2 regions of the Streptomyces sp. RLA012 genome follow, and region 1 is predicted to be linked to the other one. Evidence: predicted binding sites of a transcription regulator. Region 1 holds the regulator's gene; the other holds the start of a gene.

Region 1 (7,067 bases):
GCAGCCGGACCTTGTGGTCGTCGAGCGAGGCGTCGGACCCGGTCACGGAAGGTTGATGCCGTCCGAGGTCATCACCATGCTGGTGGAAGTCGTCTCCAAGTCGAGCGTGGACCGCGATTACGGAGTCAAGCGCTCGATCTACGCAGCGGCGAAGGTACCCGCCTACTTCATCATCGACCCCGTTATGGCGCAGTGCGTGCTGCTCACTGAGCCGACGGGCGATGGAGAGGACGCGGATTACCGGCGCCAGCGGATCACGAAGTTCGGCGATCTCACGCCGTTGGAGCCACTCGGCGTCGAACTGGACACCAGCGAGTTCGCCACTTACGAGAAGGTCAGGCCTCACCGCTGGCCGTAACGAAGTCGATCAGTTCCTCCACCTTCCCCAGCAGTTCCGGCTCCAGGTCCTTGTAAGACCGCACCCGCGACAGAATGTGCTGCCAGGCCGCCCCGGTGTTCTCCGGCCAGCCCAAGGCCTGGCACACCCCCGTCTTCCAGTCCTGCCCGTGCGGAATGCGGGGCCACCCCGGGATGCCCACGGAGGACGGCTTCACCGCCTCCCAGATGTCGATGTACGGGTGCCCCAGCACCAGGGCGTGCTCGCTCGTGACCGACCCCGCGATGCGGGACTCCTTCGTGCCGGGGACCAGATGGTCGACCAGGACGCCCAGGCGGGCGTCGGGGCCCGGTGCGAAGTCGGCGACGATCGCGGGGAGGTCGTCGATGCCCTCCAAGTACTCCACGACGACGCCCTCGATGCGCAGGTCGTCGCCCCAGACCTTCTCGACCAGTTCGGCGTCGTGGCGGCCCTCGACGTAGATCCGCCCGGCCCGCGCCACCCGGGCCCGCGCGCCCGGTACGGCGAGCGAACCCGAGGCCGTACGCGACGGCCGTACCGGAGTGGCGGCGGACGGGCGGACCAGCGTCACCACCTTCCCCTCCAGAAGGAAGCCGCGTGGCTCCAGCGGGAACACCCGGTGCTTGCCGAAGCGGTCCTCCAGCGTCACCGTGCCCGCCTCGCAGCGGATCACCGCGCCGCAGAAGCCGGTGCCCGGCTCCTCGACCACCAGGCCCGGCTCCGCCGGCACTTCCGGCACGGGCTTGGGCTTCTTCCACGGCGGGGTCAGGTCCGGAGAGTACTGGCGCATTCGGATGACGATAGGAGAAGCCCGGCGGCACTCACCGCGACACGCCGAAACGCGACACGCCGAAACGCGGTACGTGCCCGATCACGGAACGGCCGTGGACCCCGTGTTCGTACGGTCCCGGCGCGACGGTACGGCGTCGGGGCCCGCCTGCGGCTCGCCGGACTCCTCGACCGGGTCGCCGCAGGACACCACCGCAAGGTCGCCCCGCAGCACGACCACGGGGCCGTGGGCGGTGTGGCCCCCGCCGGCCCCCGCCGGCCCGCACCGGGGCGTCCGCCGCCTTCTCCGCGCCTGCGCCTCCCCGCGCAACCGCGCGCCCTCCGCGAGGCAGGCCGGAAGTCGCCGCCGTCCCACCCGCGGTGTCGGCTCCTCCCGCCCCGCCTCTTCCCAAGTCACCTTCGTGCGCCGACGCCGGCGACGAGGGACCGGACGGTACGACTTCGTGGGAGCGGACGGTACGACATGACAGGACACGTCGGTGCACGTCGCGCAAGATCGCAGGCCCGCCCTTGCCGGGGCCGTACCCACCGGCCGTACACTGGGCCGGGGGATGCTGGCACTCGCGCACGCTGAGTGCCAAGCCGGGCGCCGAGGGGTCGACAGTGGGAGGTGTGCGCGATGCTCAGTGAGCGACGGCTCGAAGTGCTGCGCGCCATCGTCCAGGACTATGTCGGCACCGAGGAGCCGGTCGGTTCCAAGGCGCTGACCGAGCGGCACCGGCTGGGAGTCTCCCCGGCCACCGTCCGCAACGACATGGCCGCCCTGGAGGACGAGGGGTACATCGCCCAGCCGCACACCAGCGCCGGGCGCATCCCCACGGACAAGGGCTACCGCCTCTTCGTCGACAAACTGGCAGGCGTCAAGCCGATGACCGCGCCCGAGCGGCGGGCCATTCAGAACTTCCTGGACGGCGCTGTCGATCTCGACGACGTCGTCGGGCGGACGGTGCGGCTGCTCGCGCAGCTGACGCGGCAGGTCGCCGTCGTGCAGTATCCGTCGCTGACGAGATCGACCGTGCGGCACGTGGAGCTGCTGTCCCTCGCCCCGGCTCGTGTGATGCTCGTGCTGATCACGGACACCGGGCGGGTCGAGCAGCGGATGATCGACTGCCCGGCGCCGTTCGGAGAAACGTCTCTCGCGGATCTGCGGGCCCGGCTCAACAGCCGGATCGCGGGCCGTCGCTTCGCGGACGTCCCGCAGCTCGTGCAGGACCTCCCGGACGCGTTCGAGGCGGAGGATCGCGGTACGGTCGCGACGGTGCTCTCCACCCTTCTGGAGACGCTCGTCGAGGAGACCGAGGAGCGGCTGATGATCGGCGGGACGGCCAATCTGACGCGCTTCGGACATGACTTCCCTCTCACCATCAGGCCGGTGCTCGAAGCACTGGAGGAGCAGGTCGTGCTCCTCAAACTGCTTGGTGAGGCCGGGGATTCGAGCATGACCGTGCGAATCGGTCACGAGAACGCGTATGAGGGACTCAACTCCACGTCCGTGGTCTCGGTCGGCTACGGTTCGGGCGACGAGGCAGTAGCCAAACTCGGCGTGGTCGGCCCGACCCGCATGGATTATCCGGGAACGATGGGAGCGGTACGAGCGGTGGCACGGTACGTCGGACAGATCCTGGCGGAGTCGTAAGTGGCCACGGACTACTACGCCGTACTCGGCGTGCGCCGCGACGCGTCCCAGGACGAGATCAAGAAGGCGTTCCGGAGGCTCGCACGCGAGCTGCATCCGGACGTCAATCCCGATCCGAAGACGCAGGAGCGGTTCAAGGAGATCAACGCCGCGTACGAGGTGTTGTCGGACCCGCAGAAGAAGCAGGTCTACGACCTCGGCGGCGACCCGCTGTCCCAGGCGGGCGGCGGCGCGGGCGGCTTCGGCGCCGGCGGGTTCGGGAACTTCTCGGACATCATGGACGCCTTCTTCGGTACGGCGTCGCAGCGCGGCCCGCGGTCGCGTACGCGGCGTGGCCAGGACGCCATGATCCGGCTGGAGATCGAGCTGGACGAGGCGGCCTTCGGCACCACGAAGGACATCCAGGTCGACACGGCCGTCGTCTGCGCCACCTGCAACGGTGAGGGCGCGGCGCCGGGGACCTCGGCCCAGACCTGTGACATGTGTCGCGGGCGGGGTGAGGTGTCCCAGGTGACCCGGTCCTTCCTGGGGCAGGTCATGACGTCCCGGCCGTGTCCGCAGTGCCAGGGCTTCGGAACCGTGGTTCCGACCCCGTGCCCGGAGTGCGCGGGCGACGGGCGGGTCCGGTCCCGGCGCACGCTGACCGTGAAGATCCCCGCCGGTGTCGACAACGGCACGCGGATCCAGCTCGCGGGCGAGGGCGAGGTCGGGCCCGGTGGCGGTCCCGCCGGTGACCTCTACGTCGAGATCCACGAGCTGCCGCACTCCACGTTCCAGCGGCGCGGTGACGATCTGCACTGCACGGTGACCATTCCGATGACCGCGGCGTCCCTCGGCACCAAGGTGCCGCTGGAGACCCTCGACGGTCTTGAGGAGGTCGACATCCGTCCGGGCACGCAGTCCGGGCAGTCGATTCCGCTGCACGGGCGGGGTGTCACGCATCTGCGGGGCGGTGGCCGGGGTGACCTCATCGTGCACGTCGAGGTGACCACGCCGACGAAGCTCGATCCCGAGCAGGAGCGGTTGCTGCGGGAGCTGGCGCAGCTGCGCGGCGAGGAGCGGCCCATCGGGCAGTTCCAGCCCGGGCAGCAGGGTCTGTTCTCGCGTCTGAAGGACGCGTTCAACGGTCGCTGACGGGTGTTCCTGGGGGCTTCGCCCCCAGGCCCCCGGTGGGTTCTTCGCCGAGGGTGGGCAAACCCGCCCCTGACCGTCCATTCCGGTGGCCTATGCCAGGCGGAAGGCCCGATTCGGACTTGTTCGGAGGACGTGACAACATGCCGTCATGTCCACCGCACTGACCGATCTCTTCCCTCACCCGATCGTGCAGGCCCCCATGGCGGGCGGCGTCTCCGTCCCGCAACTCGCCGCCGCCGTGTCCGAGGCGGGCGGGCTCGGGTTCCTCGCCGCCGGGTACAAGACCGCCGACGGCATGTACCAGGAGATCAAGCAGCTGCGCGGGCTCACCGGGCGCCCTTTCGGCGTCAATCTGTTCATGCCGCAGACCGAGTGCGCGGACCCCGCCACGGTCGAGGTGTACGCCCACCAGCTCGCGGGTGAGGCCGCCTGGTACGAGACCGGCCTCGGTGAGCCGGACAGCGGTCGCGACGACGGCTACGACGCGAAACTCGCCGTGCTGCACGACAACCCGGTGGCGGTGGTGTCGTTCCACTTCGGTGTCCCGAGCCCTGAGGTCCTGGACTCCCTGCGCCGCGCCGGCACGCTCACCATGGTCACCGCGACGACGGCCGAGGAGGCCCTCGCCGTGCAGCGGGCCGGCGCCGCCGTGGTCGTCGTGCAGGGTGTGGAGGCGGGCGGCCACCAGGGCACCCACCGCGACAATCCGGAGACGGACGGTACGGGGATCGGACTGCTCTCCCTGATCACCCAGGTCAGTGAGACCGTGGACCTTCCGATCATCGCCGCCGGCGGCATCATGCGCGGCAACCAGATCGCCGCGGTGCTCGCCGCGGGCGCGAGCGCCGCGCAGCTCGGCACCGCGTTCCTGGCCACCCCCGAGTCCGGCGCCAACGCCGTGCACAAGCAGGCGCTGACCAACCCCCTTTTCGTACGGACGGAGTTGACGCGCGCGTTCTCCGGGCGTCCGGCGCGCGGTCTGGTCAACCGGTTCATGCGCGAGCACGGCCCGTACGCGCCCGCCGCCTACCCCGAGATCCACCACCTCACCTCCCCGTTGCGCAAGGCGGCCGCCAAGGCGGGCGACGCGCAGGGCATGGCGCTGTGGGCGGGCCAGGGGCACCGGATGGCCCGCGACCTCCCGGCGGGTCAGCTGGTGGAGGTGCTGAACGCGGAGCTCGAAGCGGCGAGGACCGCGCTGTCGGCGGCCGGCAACGAGGAGGGCAGGATCCGATGACCGCACCGGTGTTCGTGGTCGAGCACTTCAACGCGGGCAGCGGCGGCCGGTACGTCCTCGACGGCCCCGAGGGGCGCCACGCCGTCTCCGTGAAGCGGCTGCGGCCCGGCGAGGACGTCGTCCTCACCGACGGGGCCGGGCGCTGGGCGGACTGCGTGGTGCTGGACACCGAGGGCAAGGACCGGCTGATCGTCCAGATGGACTCCTACAGCGAGGAGCCCGCGGAGGAGCCGCACATCACCGTCGTCCAGGCCCTCCCCAAGGGCGACCGGGGCGAGGTGGCCGTGGAGACGATGACCGAGACCGGCGTCGACGCGATCGTGCCCTGGGCCGCTTCCCGCTGCATCACCCAGTGGAAGGGCGACCGCGGTCCGAAGGCGCTCGCCAAGTGGCGGGCCACGGCCCGGGAGGCGGGCAAGCAGTCGCGCCGGGTGCGCTTCCCGGAGGTCGCGGGCGTGATGACGACCAAGCAGGTTGCCGCACTGCTGGCCCAGGCCGAGTTCGCGGCGGTGCTGCACGAGGACACGGAGCTCGGCACCGAGCCGTTCGTGACGGCCGACATCCCCGCCTCCGGGGGGATCGTGCTGGTGGTCGGCCCCGAGGGCGGGATCTCCCCCGAGGAGATCGAGCTGTTCACCGGGGCGGGCGCGAAGACGTACCACCTGGGGCGCACCGTGCTGCGTACCTCGACCGCCGGGACGGTGGCGACCGCGCTGCTGATGGCGCGCAGCGGCCGCTGGTCCTGACCTCGCGCACGCACCGGGGATGCCTTGGGCCTCCCCCGGGTACGGCGACGTGCACGAGTACGGAGTGGCCGTTTGAGGTCTACCGCGACGCGCGGGACAGTGGCACGCTGCCGTCCATGGGGGCGTTGATGCGTATTCGACGACGGGTGACGGGCCGTCGGGGACCGGTGGTCGCCGGACTCGCGGTGGTGACCGCCTTCGGAGTGGCCGCGTGCGAGCCCGTGGGCGGGCTGAGTGCCGCCGGGGTGGCGTACACGACCGACCTGGCGGGGACCGCGGAACTGCGGCGGCAGCATGTCGATGTGCAGTACCTGAGCTGCAACGGGTCCTACGGCGACGGGAACAAGGCGTACACCCCCGGGCGCACGCCGTCCGCCTCCGGTTCCACGCCCTCCGTGGTGGAGGTCGACTGCCGCGGGCAGACCGAGGACCGGCAGAAGATCACCATCACCGGAAAGGTCACCCGCCAGGTCGAGGGCAAGTGCGTCCGCGGCAACCTGACCGCCGAGGTCGGGGGCAAGGAGTGGTTCCACGTGAGCGTGCTCGGCAACTGCAACGCCGCGAGCACGCCCTCGTACACGCCCCCCACCTACCGGCCGCCCACCTACCGCCGGCCGGGCCCCACGACCACCGTCACCGTGACGAGGACCATGTGGTGCAAGGGCGACCCGACCTGCTGGCCCTCTCAGGGCAAGTGATCCAAACCCCTGTTGGCCGGAGCCGTCGCTGCATAGGGTGTTCGGGTGACTCAGTCTGCATCGTCCGCATCATCGGTAATGCCTGCGTATCTCCGGTTTCCGCATCTGCACGGCGATCTGGTCGCCTTCACCGCCGAGGACGACGTCTGGGTCGCCCCCCTCGACGGCGGAGGCCGCGCCTGGCGGGTCAGTGCCGACAACATGCCGGTGAACCACCCCCGCATCTCCCCGGACGGCACGACCGTCGCCTGGACGTCGACGCGCGACGGGGCGCCCGAGGTGCATGCCGCGCCCCTGGAGGGCGGACCGTCCATGCGGTTGACGTACTGGGGGAGTTCGAAGACCCAGGTGCGCGGCTGGACCCCGGACGGGCGCGTGCTCGCGCTCAGCACCCAGGGCCAGGCCAGTCTGCGCCGCACCTGGGCGCGGGCCGTCCCGCTCGACGGCGGCCCCGCGACCACCCTTCCGT
Region 2 (7,067 bases), 3.0 Mb from region 1:
GCGGCTGGTTCGGCCCTGGGGCGGACCGGCCTGCTGGTAGCGTGAAGCCTGGATGGCGCGTCGCGAGAACCAAGCATGTGGCGTCCCCTTGTTCCTGTTCTGTATCCGGGCTGGTTTCAACCCGGCTGGTGTTGATCGCAGAAGACCTGTTGAGCCGCTGGCCCACAGGCAGCGTGAGCCAGGAATGTCCTCCCTTCAAGGAGGAGAGGATTCAATAGCCTTGGGCCATGACAACGGCTCTGATTACGGGATCGACCGCGGGCATCGGTGCCGCCTTCGCGCGGCGGCTGGCGGCTGACGGGCACAACCTCGTGCTGGTCGCGCGCGACACCGGGCGGCTGCGCGAGCAGGCGACCGAGCTGCACGACCTGCACCGCATCGAGGCGGAGGTGCTGACCGCCGACCTGGCGACGGACGAGGGCATCGAGGCGGTGGCCGCCCGCCTCTCCGACCGCAAGAACCCGGTCGACCTGCTGATCAACAACGCGGGCTTCGGCAACAAGGGCCGCTATCTGGAAGTGTCGATGGCCGACGAGCTGACCATGCTCAAGGTGCACTGCGAGGCGGTGCTCCGGCTGACGTCGGCGGCGACGGAGGCCATGCGGGAGCGCGGCCGGGGCGGGGTGGTCAATGTCGCCTCGGTGGCCGCGTTCGTGCCGCGCGGCACGTACGGGGCGTCCAAGGCGTGGGTCGTGCAGTTCACGCAGGGCGCGGCGAAGGACCTGGCGGGCAGCGGTGTACGGCTGATGGCGCTCGCCCCCGGTTTCGTCCGCACCGAGTTCCACGAGCGGGCCGGGATGGACACGGACAACATCCCGAACTGGATGTGGCTGGACGCGGACAAGCTGGTCGCGGCGGCGCTCGCGGACCTGTCCCGCGGCAAGTCGCTGTCCATCCCCGACCCCCGCTACAAGGCGCTGATGGGCCTGGTGAAGGTGGCGCCGCGGGGGCTGCTGGGCGGGATCACGTCGAAGACCGGCCGGAAGTACGGCCCCCAGTAGGCCCGCCGTGCGGTGGGTGGTGTCGTCCCTCCGGTGAGAAACTGAGGGTGTTCAACCGGACCCAGGGGCCGGAGGCGACGCCATGACATTCGTACAGCTCATCGACTGCAGGACCAGTCGGTTCGACGAGATGAACCGGCTGATGGACACATGGGTCGAGAAGACCAGGGGCAAGCGGACCGCGACGCACGAGCTGATCGGCAAGGACCGGTCCGACGCGACCCACTTCGTGGAGATCGTGGAGTTTCCCTCCTACGAGGAGGCGATGCGGAACTCGCACCTCCCCGAGACGGACGCGGTCTTCCGGGAGATGGTGGCGCTCTGCGACGAGATGCCGACGTTCACCGACCTGGACGTGGTGCGCGACGAGCGGTTGTACGCGGCCACCGTCCGCAGGTTGTTCGACACGATGGGCACGCGGGGTGAACTGCCACCGCTCAACGGCCTGATGACGGAGGGCTACCACGACCACGATCCCGCCAACGAGCAGGACACCATCGGTCTCGACGCGATGCTGCGCGAGATCGGGATGTGGCGCGGTGGGTTCGACTTCGCGTTCATGGTCGAGGACCAGCTCACCGAGGGCGACCGGGTCTGCACCCGATGGACCTGGAACGGCACCCACAAGGGCGACTTCATGGGGATCCCGGCGACCGGGAAACAGGTCGCCATGACCGGGGTGACCATCTTCCGCTGCCAGGAGGACGGGAAGATCGTCGAGGGCTGGTGGCAGTACGACCGGCTGGGGCTGATGGGGCAGCTCGGGGCGCTGGACGCGCTGGAGCAGTAGGACGAGTACGGGTCGTACCGACTGGAGCGGTGGTACTGGAGCGGCAGTACAGGTCGTACCGATCGGGGCAGTCGTACGGAGTCGTACCGGCTGGAGCGGTGATACGTCGTCATAGCGGCTGAAGCCGTCGCGGTCGTACCGAGTACGGGAGAAGCCCCCGTTCCTTGCGGAACGGGGGCTTCTTCGGAGTACGTGACTCAGTGGGAGTGCCCGTGGCCGTGACCGGCGTCGGCCTCCTCCTCGGCCGGCTTCTCGACGACCAGGGTCTCGGTCGTGAGGAGCAGGGAGGCGATGGAGGCGGCGTTCTCCAGGGCGGAGCGGGTGACCTTGACCGGGTCGATGACGCCGGCCTTGACCAGGTCGCCGTACTCGCCGGTGGCGGCGTTGAAGCCCTGGCCCTTGTCGAGCTCGGCGACCTTGGCGGTGATGACGTAACCCTCCAGGCCGGCGTTCTCGGCGATCCAGCGCAGCGGCTCGACGGCGGCCCTGCGGACGACCGCGACGCCCGTGGCCTCGTCGCCGGTCTTGCCGAGGTTGTCCTCCAGGATCTTCACCGCGTGGACGAGCGCGGAGCCACCACCGGAGACGATGCCCTCCTCGACCGCGGCGCGGGTCGCGGAGATGGCGTCCTCCAGACGGTGCTTCTTCTCCTTGAGCTCGACCTCGGTGGCCGCGCCGACCTTGATCACGCACACGCCGCCGGCCAGCTTCGCGAGGCGCTCCTGGAGCTTCTCGCGGTCCCAGTCGGAGTCGGTGTTCTCGATCTCGGCCTTGATCTGGTTGACGCGACCCACGACGGCGTCGTGGTCGCCGCCACCGTCGACGACGGTGGTGTCGTCCTTGGTGACGGTCACGCGGCGGGCGGTGCCCAGCACGTCCAGACCGACCTGGTCGAGCTTGAGGCCGACCTCCTCGGCGATGACCTGACCACCGGTGAGGGTGGCGAGGTCGCCGAGCATGGCCTTGCGGCGGTCACCGAAGCCGGGGGCCTTCACGGCGACGGCGTTGAACGTGCCGCGGATCTTGTTCACGACCAGGGTCGACAGGGCCTCGCCCTCGACGTCCTCGGCGATGATCAGCAGCGGCTTGGAGGCGTTGGACTGGATGACCTTCTCCAGCAGCGGCAGCAGGTCCTGGATGGAGCTGATCTTGCCCTGGTGGATGAGGATGTACGGGTCGTCGAGGACGGCCTCCATACGCTCCTGGTCGGACACCATGTACGGCGACAGGTAGCCCTTGTCGAAGGCCATGCCCTCGGTGAAGTCCAGCTCCAGACCGAAGGTGTTGGACTCCTCGACGGTGATGACACCGTCCTTGCCGACCTTGTCCATCGCCTCGGCGATGAGCTCGCCGACCTGCGGGTCCTGGGCGGACAGCGCGGCGACGGCGGCGATGTCGGACTTCTCGTCGATCGGGCGCGCGGTGGCGAGGAGCTCGTCGGAGACCGCCCTGACGGCCGCGTCGATGCCCTTCTTCAGCAGCGCCGGGGAGGCACCCGCGGCGACGTTCTTCAGGCCCTCGCGGACGAGCGCCTGGGCCAGCACGGTGGCGGTGGTCGTACCGTCACCCGCGATGTCGTTGGTCTTGGTCGCCACCTCCTTCACCAGCTGGGCGCCGAGGTTCTCGTACGGGTCGTCGAGCTCGACCTCGCGGGCGATGGTGACACCGTCGTTGGTGATGGTGGGTGCGCCGAACTTCTTGTCGATGACGACGTTGCGGCCCTTGGGGCCGATCGTCACCTTGACCGTGTCGGCAAGCTTGTTGACGCCGCGCTCGAGGGCGCGACGGGCGTCCTCGTCGAACTTCAGGATCTTCGCCATGGGAGCGATTCAGCCCTCTCGGAAAACTGGGGTGAACGAACCGCGCCCCCGACGCCCGGCTGGTTATGGTCGCGGGGGCCAGGGGCGCAGTTCACTGCAAAACTGGGTGAAGCGGTGAAGCAAGGTGAAGCCGGGTGAACTACTTCTCGATGATCGCGAGCACGTCGCGAGCCGAGAGGACGAGGTACTCCTCGCCGTTGTACTTCACTTCGGTGCCGCCGTACTTGCTGTAGAGCACGATGTCGCCGGTGCTGACGTCGAGCGGCAGGCGCTCGCCGTTCTCGAAGCGTCCCGGGCCCACGGCGAGGACGACGCCCTCCTGGGGCTTCTCCTTCGCGGTGTCCGGGATGACCAGGCCGGAAGCCGTGGTCTGCTCGGCGTCCAGCGGCTGGACCACTACACGGTCCTCGAGCGGCTTGATGGCAACCTTGGAGCTGGTGGTCGTCACGATCCGACCTCCCCCTTCGGAGATCTCACGGGGTTAACTGTCTGAGGTGGCGACCAGGTGGATCCGTCGTCGCGGGTGCCGGACCTGCCCGTCGCTATTGGCACTCTCCAGGGGGGAGTGCCAGAAGTGAGACTATGACCGCGATTAGCACTCGGTCAAGCGGAGTGCCAAAGGCCTCCGGCGTGGCGTGGGGTTCCGGGCACCCGGCGCGGGTGTCGGCGCGCCCTGGGGGCTGCGCCCCCAGACCCCCCTTCATCGGCCTGGACGGCCTCGCCCTCAAGCGCCGGACGGGCTGATGGGTGCCGGCCCCAGCCGAATGTCATCAGCCGAATGTCATCACCCGAATCTCAGAGGTAGTTCTCCAGACGCGCCGGTGTGAAGCCCTCCGCCTGGATGCGGCGCAGGAGTCTGACCGTCGCCTCCGTGAGGTTGGGTTCGGCGAAGTCGCAGAGGATGTCGCCCGGCCGCAGGCGGTGCGCGTCGGCCGTCCGGCCCAGGACGACGGCCGTGACCCCGCAGTCGGCGGCGGCGTGCAGCGTGGTGGTGTCGTAGGTGCCGTAGGGGGGACGGAAGAGCCGGGGGCGGATGCCGAAGCGGGCCTTGAGCTTCTCCTGCTGGCCGCAGATCTCGGCCCGCTGGCCGGCGTACGGCAGACCGCGCAGCGAGGCGTGGTGAAGGGTGTGGTTCTGCACGCTCGCGCCGACCGTCCGCAGCTGGGCGAAGTGCCCGTACCCCGGCCCGACGACACTGTCCGTGAGAAACATGCTGACCGGCAGCCGCAGTTCACGGACCATGTCGACGAACCGCGGATCGCGCTCGGCACCGTCGTCGTACGTCAGGAAGACCACCTTGTCGCGGGTGGGCACACGGTCCACGACGGGTGCCAGCCCCGGCGCCGCGCCGCGCAGGCCGGGCCGGACGGGCGACTGCGGTGCGGGGGCGAGCGGGGCGGCCAGGCCCCAGTGGCGGTAGGTCGCCGGGCTCGGGCCCCGCGGTTTGGGCCTGCGCACCTCCTGCGCGGCCTTCTTGCCCAGCCGTTCGATCGGGTCGACGGACTGGGCACAGCCGGTGCAGCCGGTCAGGAGCACGGTGGTGAGGACTCCGGCGACCAGCACCCGAGTCCTCACAGGTAGTCCTCCAGCCGTGCCACCGCGTACCCCTTGTCGGTGACCTTCTTCAGGAAGCGGCGGATCATGTCGGGCATGGTGCCGTCCCAGTCCGTCTTTCCGCGGAAGTGGGTGAGGACGATGTCGCCGGGGTGCAGGTCCTGGTCCCAGTCGCGGTACTCCCAGTGGTCGACGAAGACCTCCTCGTCCCAGATGGGCGCGTACTTGATGCCGCAGGACTTGGCGGCGACGAGGGTGTCGCGGTTGTAGTTGCCGTAGGGCGGCCGGAAGAGCTTCGGGCGCTTGCCGAACTGCTTCTCCATCACGTCCTGCATGCCGCAGATCTCTTGCCTCTGCTCCTCGTACGACAGGCCGGGCAGATAGGGGTGGGTGAGGGTGTGGTTGTTGAGGCCGACGCCCCGGTCGCGCATCGTGCGGAAGTACCCGTAGTCGTCCTTGACCAGGTAGTTGCTCAGGAAGGCGGTGTACGGGATCTTGAGGTCGTTCATCATCCGGAGGAACGTCGGGTCCTTCTCGGAGCCGTCGTCGATGGTGAGGAAGACGACCTTGTTCCTGGTCGGGACGGTGGTGAAGACCGGCGGTAGGCCGAGCTCCTCCTGGTCGGTGACCTCGAAGCCTTCGCGGGGCGTGATGACCGGCTTTCTGGCCGGGGCCGGCGGCGCGGACAGCGGGACCTCGGCGAGCCCCCAGTGCTCGGCCGCGGCGACCCGCGCGGCGCGTTCCTCGCGGAGTCTGGTGGCGTACGAGTCGCGGGCACCGGCCGCGGGCGTGTGCGCTGCCTGCTGCCCGGGGGCCGGGTGCGCGGTGTCGGCCTCCTCGTCGCCGCAGCCGGACACGAGGGCGGTGAGGGCGAGGACGGCGACTCCGCCCCATACGCCCGCCCTCTTTGCGTTGTTTTTATAAGTTTGTCGTACTGATCGCATGGTGTCGGATCCTTGCAGGCCACCACCCGTACGGGGCTCCGACACCGCGACCGGGGGCGCACCGTCCACCGAGTGGCCCACACACCCCCGCCCTGGCCGACAATGAGGCGGTGAACGACGTCTCCTTCGCCTCCCTGCTCACCCCCGAGGGCCGTGCCCTGCTCGACGAGGTGCGCGGCACCGAACCGGCCCAGGAGCTGGCCGTCGCCACCCGGCTGCGCCGCGACCATCCGGCCGATCTGGTCTCGGCGGCGCTCGGGCAGGCGCGGCTGCGGCAGCGGGCGGTGGCGAAGTTCGGCGCCGAGGACGCGCGGCGGATGTTCTTCACGGCGAACGGGGTCGAGCAGTCGACCCGGACGACCGTGGCCACCCACCGCGCCGAGCGTCTGCGCACCCTGGGCGTCCGCTCGGTCGCCGATCTGTGCTCCGGGATCGGCGGCGACGCGATCGCGCTGGCCCGCGCCGGGATCCGGGTCCTCGCCGTCGACCGCGACCCGCTGACGGTGGCGGTGGCCCGCGCGAACGCCGAGGCGCTCGGGCTCGCCGGTCTGATCGAGGTGCGCGAGGCGGATGTCAAGGAGGTGGACACGGCCGCGTACGACGCGGTCTTCGTCGATCCGGCGCGACGCGGCGGCCGGGGCCGGATCTTCGACCCGGAGGCGTACTCGCCCCCGCTCTCCTGGGCGATCGCGACGGCTCTGAAGGCCCCGCTCGCCGCCCTGAAGATCGCCCCGGGCATCCCCCACGAGGCGATCCCCGCCGAGGCGGAGGCCGAGTGGATCTCGGACGGCGGGGACGTGAAGGAGGCCGTGCTCTGGTTCGGCACCGAGCCGGGCCTGGTGCGGGCCACCCTGCTGCCCGGCCCGCGCGAACTGCGCGGCCGCGGCCTCCCCGACCCGGCGGTGCGGCCGGTCGGGCGCTATCTGTACGAGCCCGACGGCGCCGTCATCCGCGCCCA

What was found. The regulator HrcA, encoded in region 1, represses chaperone genes, less so after heat shock. The targets are predictions, from matches to a motif close to TTNGCACTCNGNNNNNCNGAGTGCNAA.
Region 2: a site for HrcA is predicted at 4,204-4,230, ahead of groES (co-chaperone GroES). Genes of this name have one in related genera too.

The regions. Positions count from the first base shown of each region.
Region 1 covers NZ_JBWDPA010000002.1:7,620,378-7,627,444, forward strand. The annotation lists gene RV986_RS34885 (Uma2 family endonuclease) at 1-358, shown strand, start outside; gene RV986_RS34890 (DUF3097 domain-containing protein) at 336-1,148, opposite strand; partial or broken gene RV986_RS34895 (MBL fold metallo-hydrolase) at 1,269-1,403, opposite strand; gene hrcA (heat-inducible transcriptional repressor HrcA) at 1,767-2,783, shown strand; gene dnaJ (molecular chaperone DnaJ) at 2,784-3,917, shown strand; gene RV986_RS34910 (nitronate monooxygenase) at 4,066-5,154, shown strand; gene RV986_RS34915 (16S rRNA (uracil(1498)-N(3))-methyltransferase) at 5,151-5,900, shown strand; gene RV986_RS34920 (hypothetical protein) at 6,029-6,598, shown strand; gene RV986_RS34925 (S41 family peptidase) at 6,677-7,067, shown strand, end outside.
Region 2 covers NZ_JBWDPA010000002.1:4,651,970-4,659,036, forward strand. The annotation lists gene RV986_RS20965 (MOSC domain-containing protein) at 1-1, shown strand, start outside; gene RV986_RS20970 (SDR family NAD(P)-dependent oxidoreductase) at 228-1,001, shown strand; gene RV986_RS20975 (ester cyclase) at 1,084-1,791, shown strand; gene groL (chaperonin GroEL) at 1,989-3,611, opposite strand; gene groES (co-chaperone GroES) at 3,751-4,059, opposite strand; gene RV986_RS20990 (polysaccharide deacetylase family protein) at 4,407-5,186, opposite strand; gene RV986_RS20995 (polysaccharide deacetylase family protein) at 5,183-6,109, opposite strand; gene RV986_RS21000 (THUMP-like domain-containing protein) at 6,220-7,067, shown strand, end outside.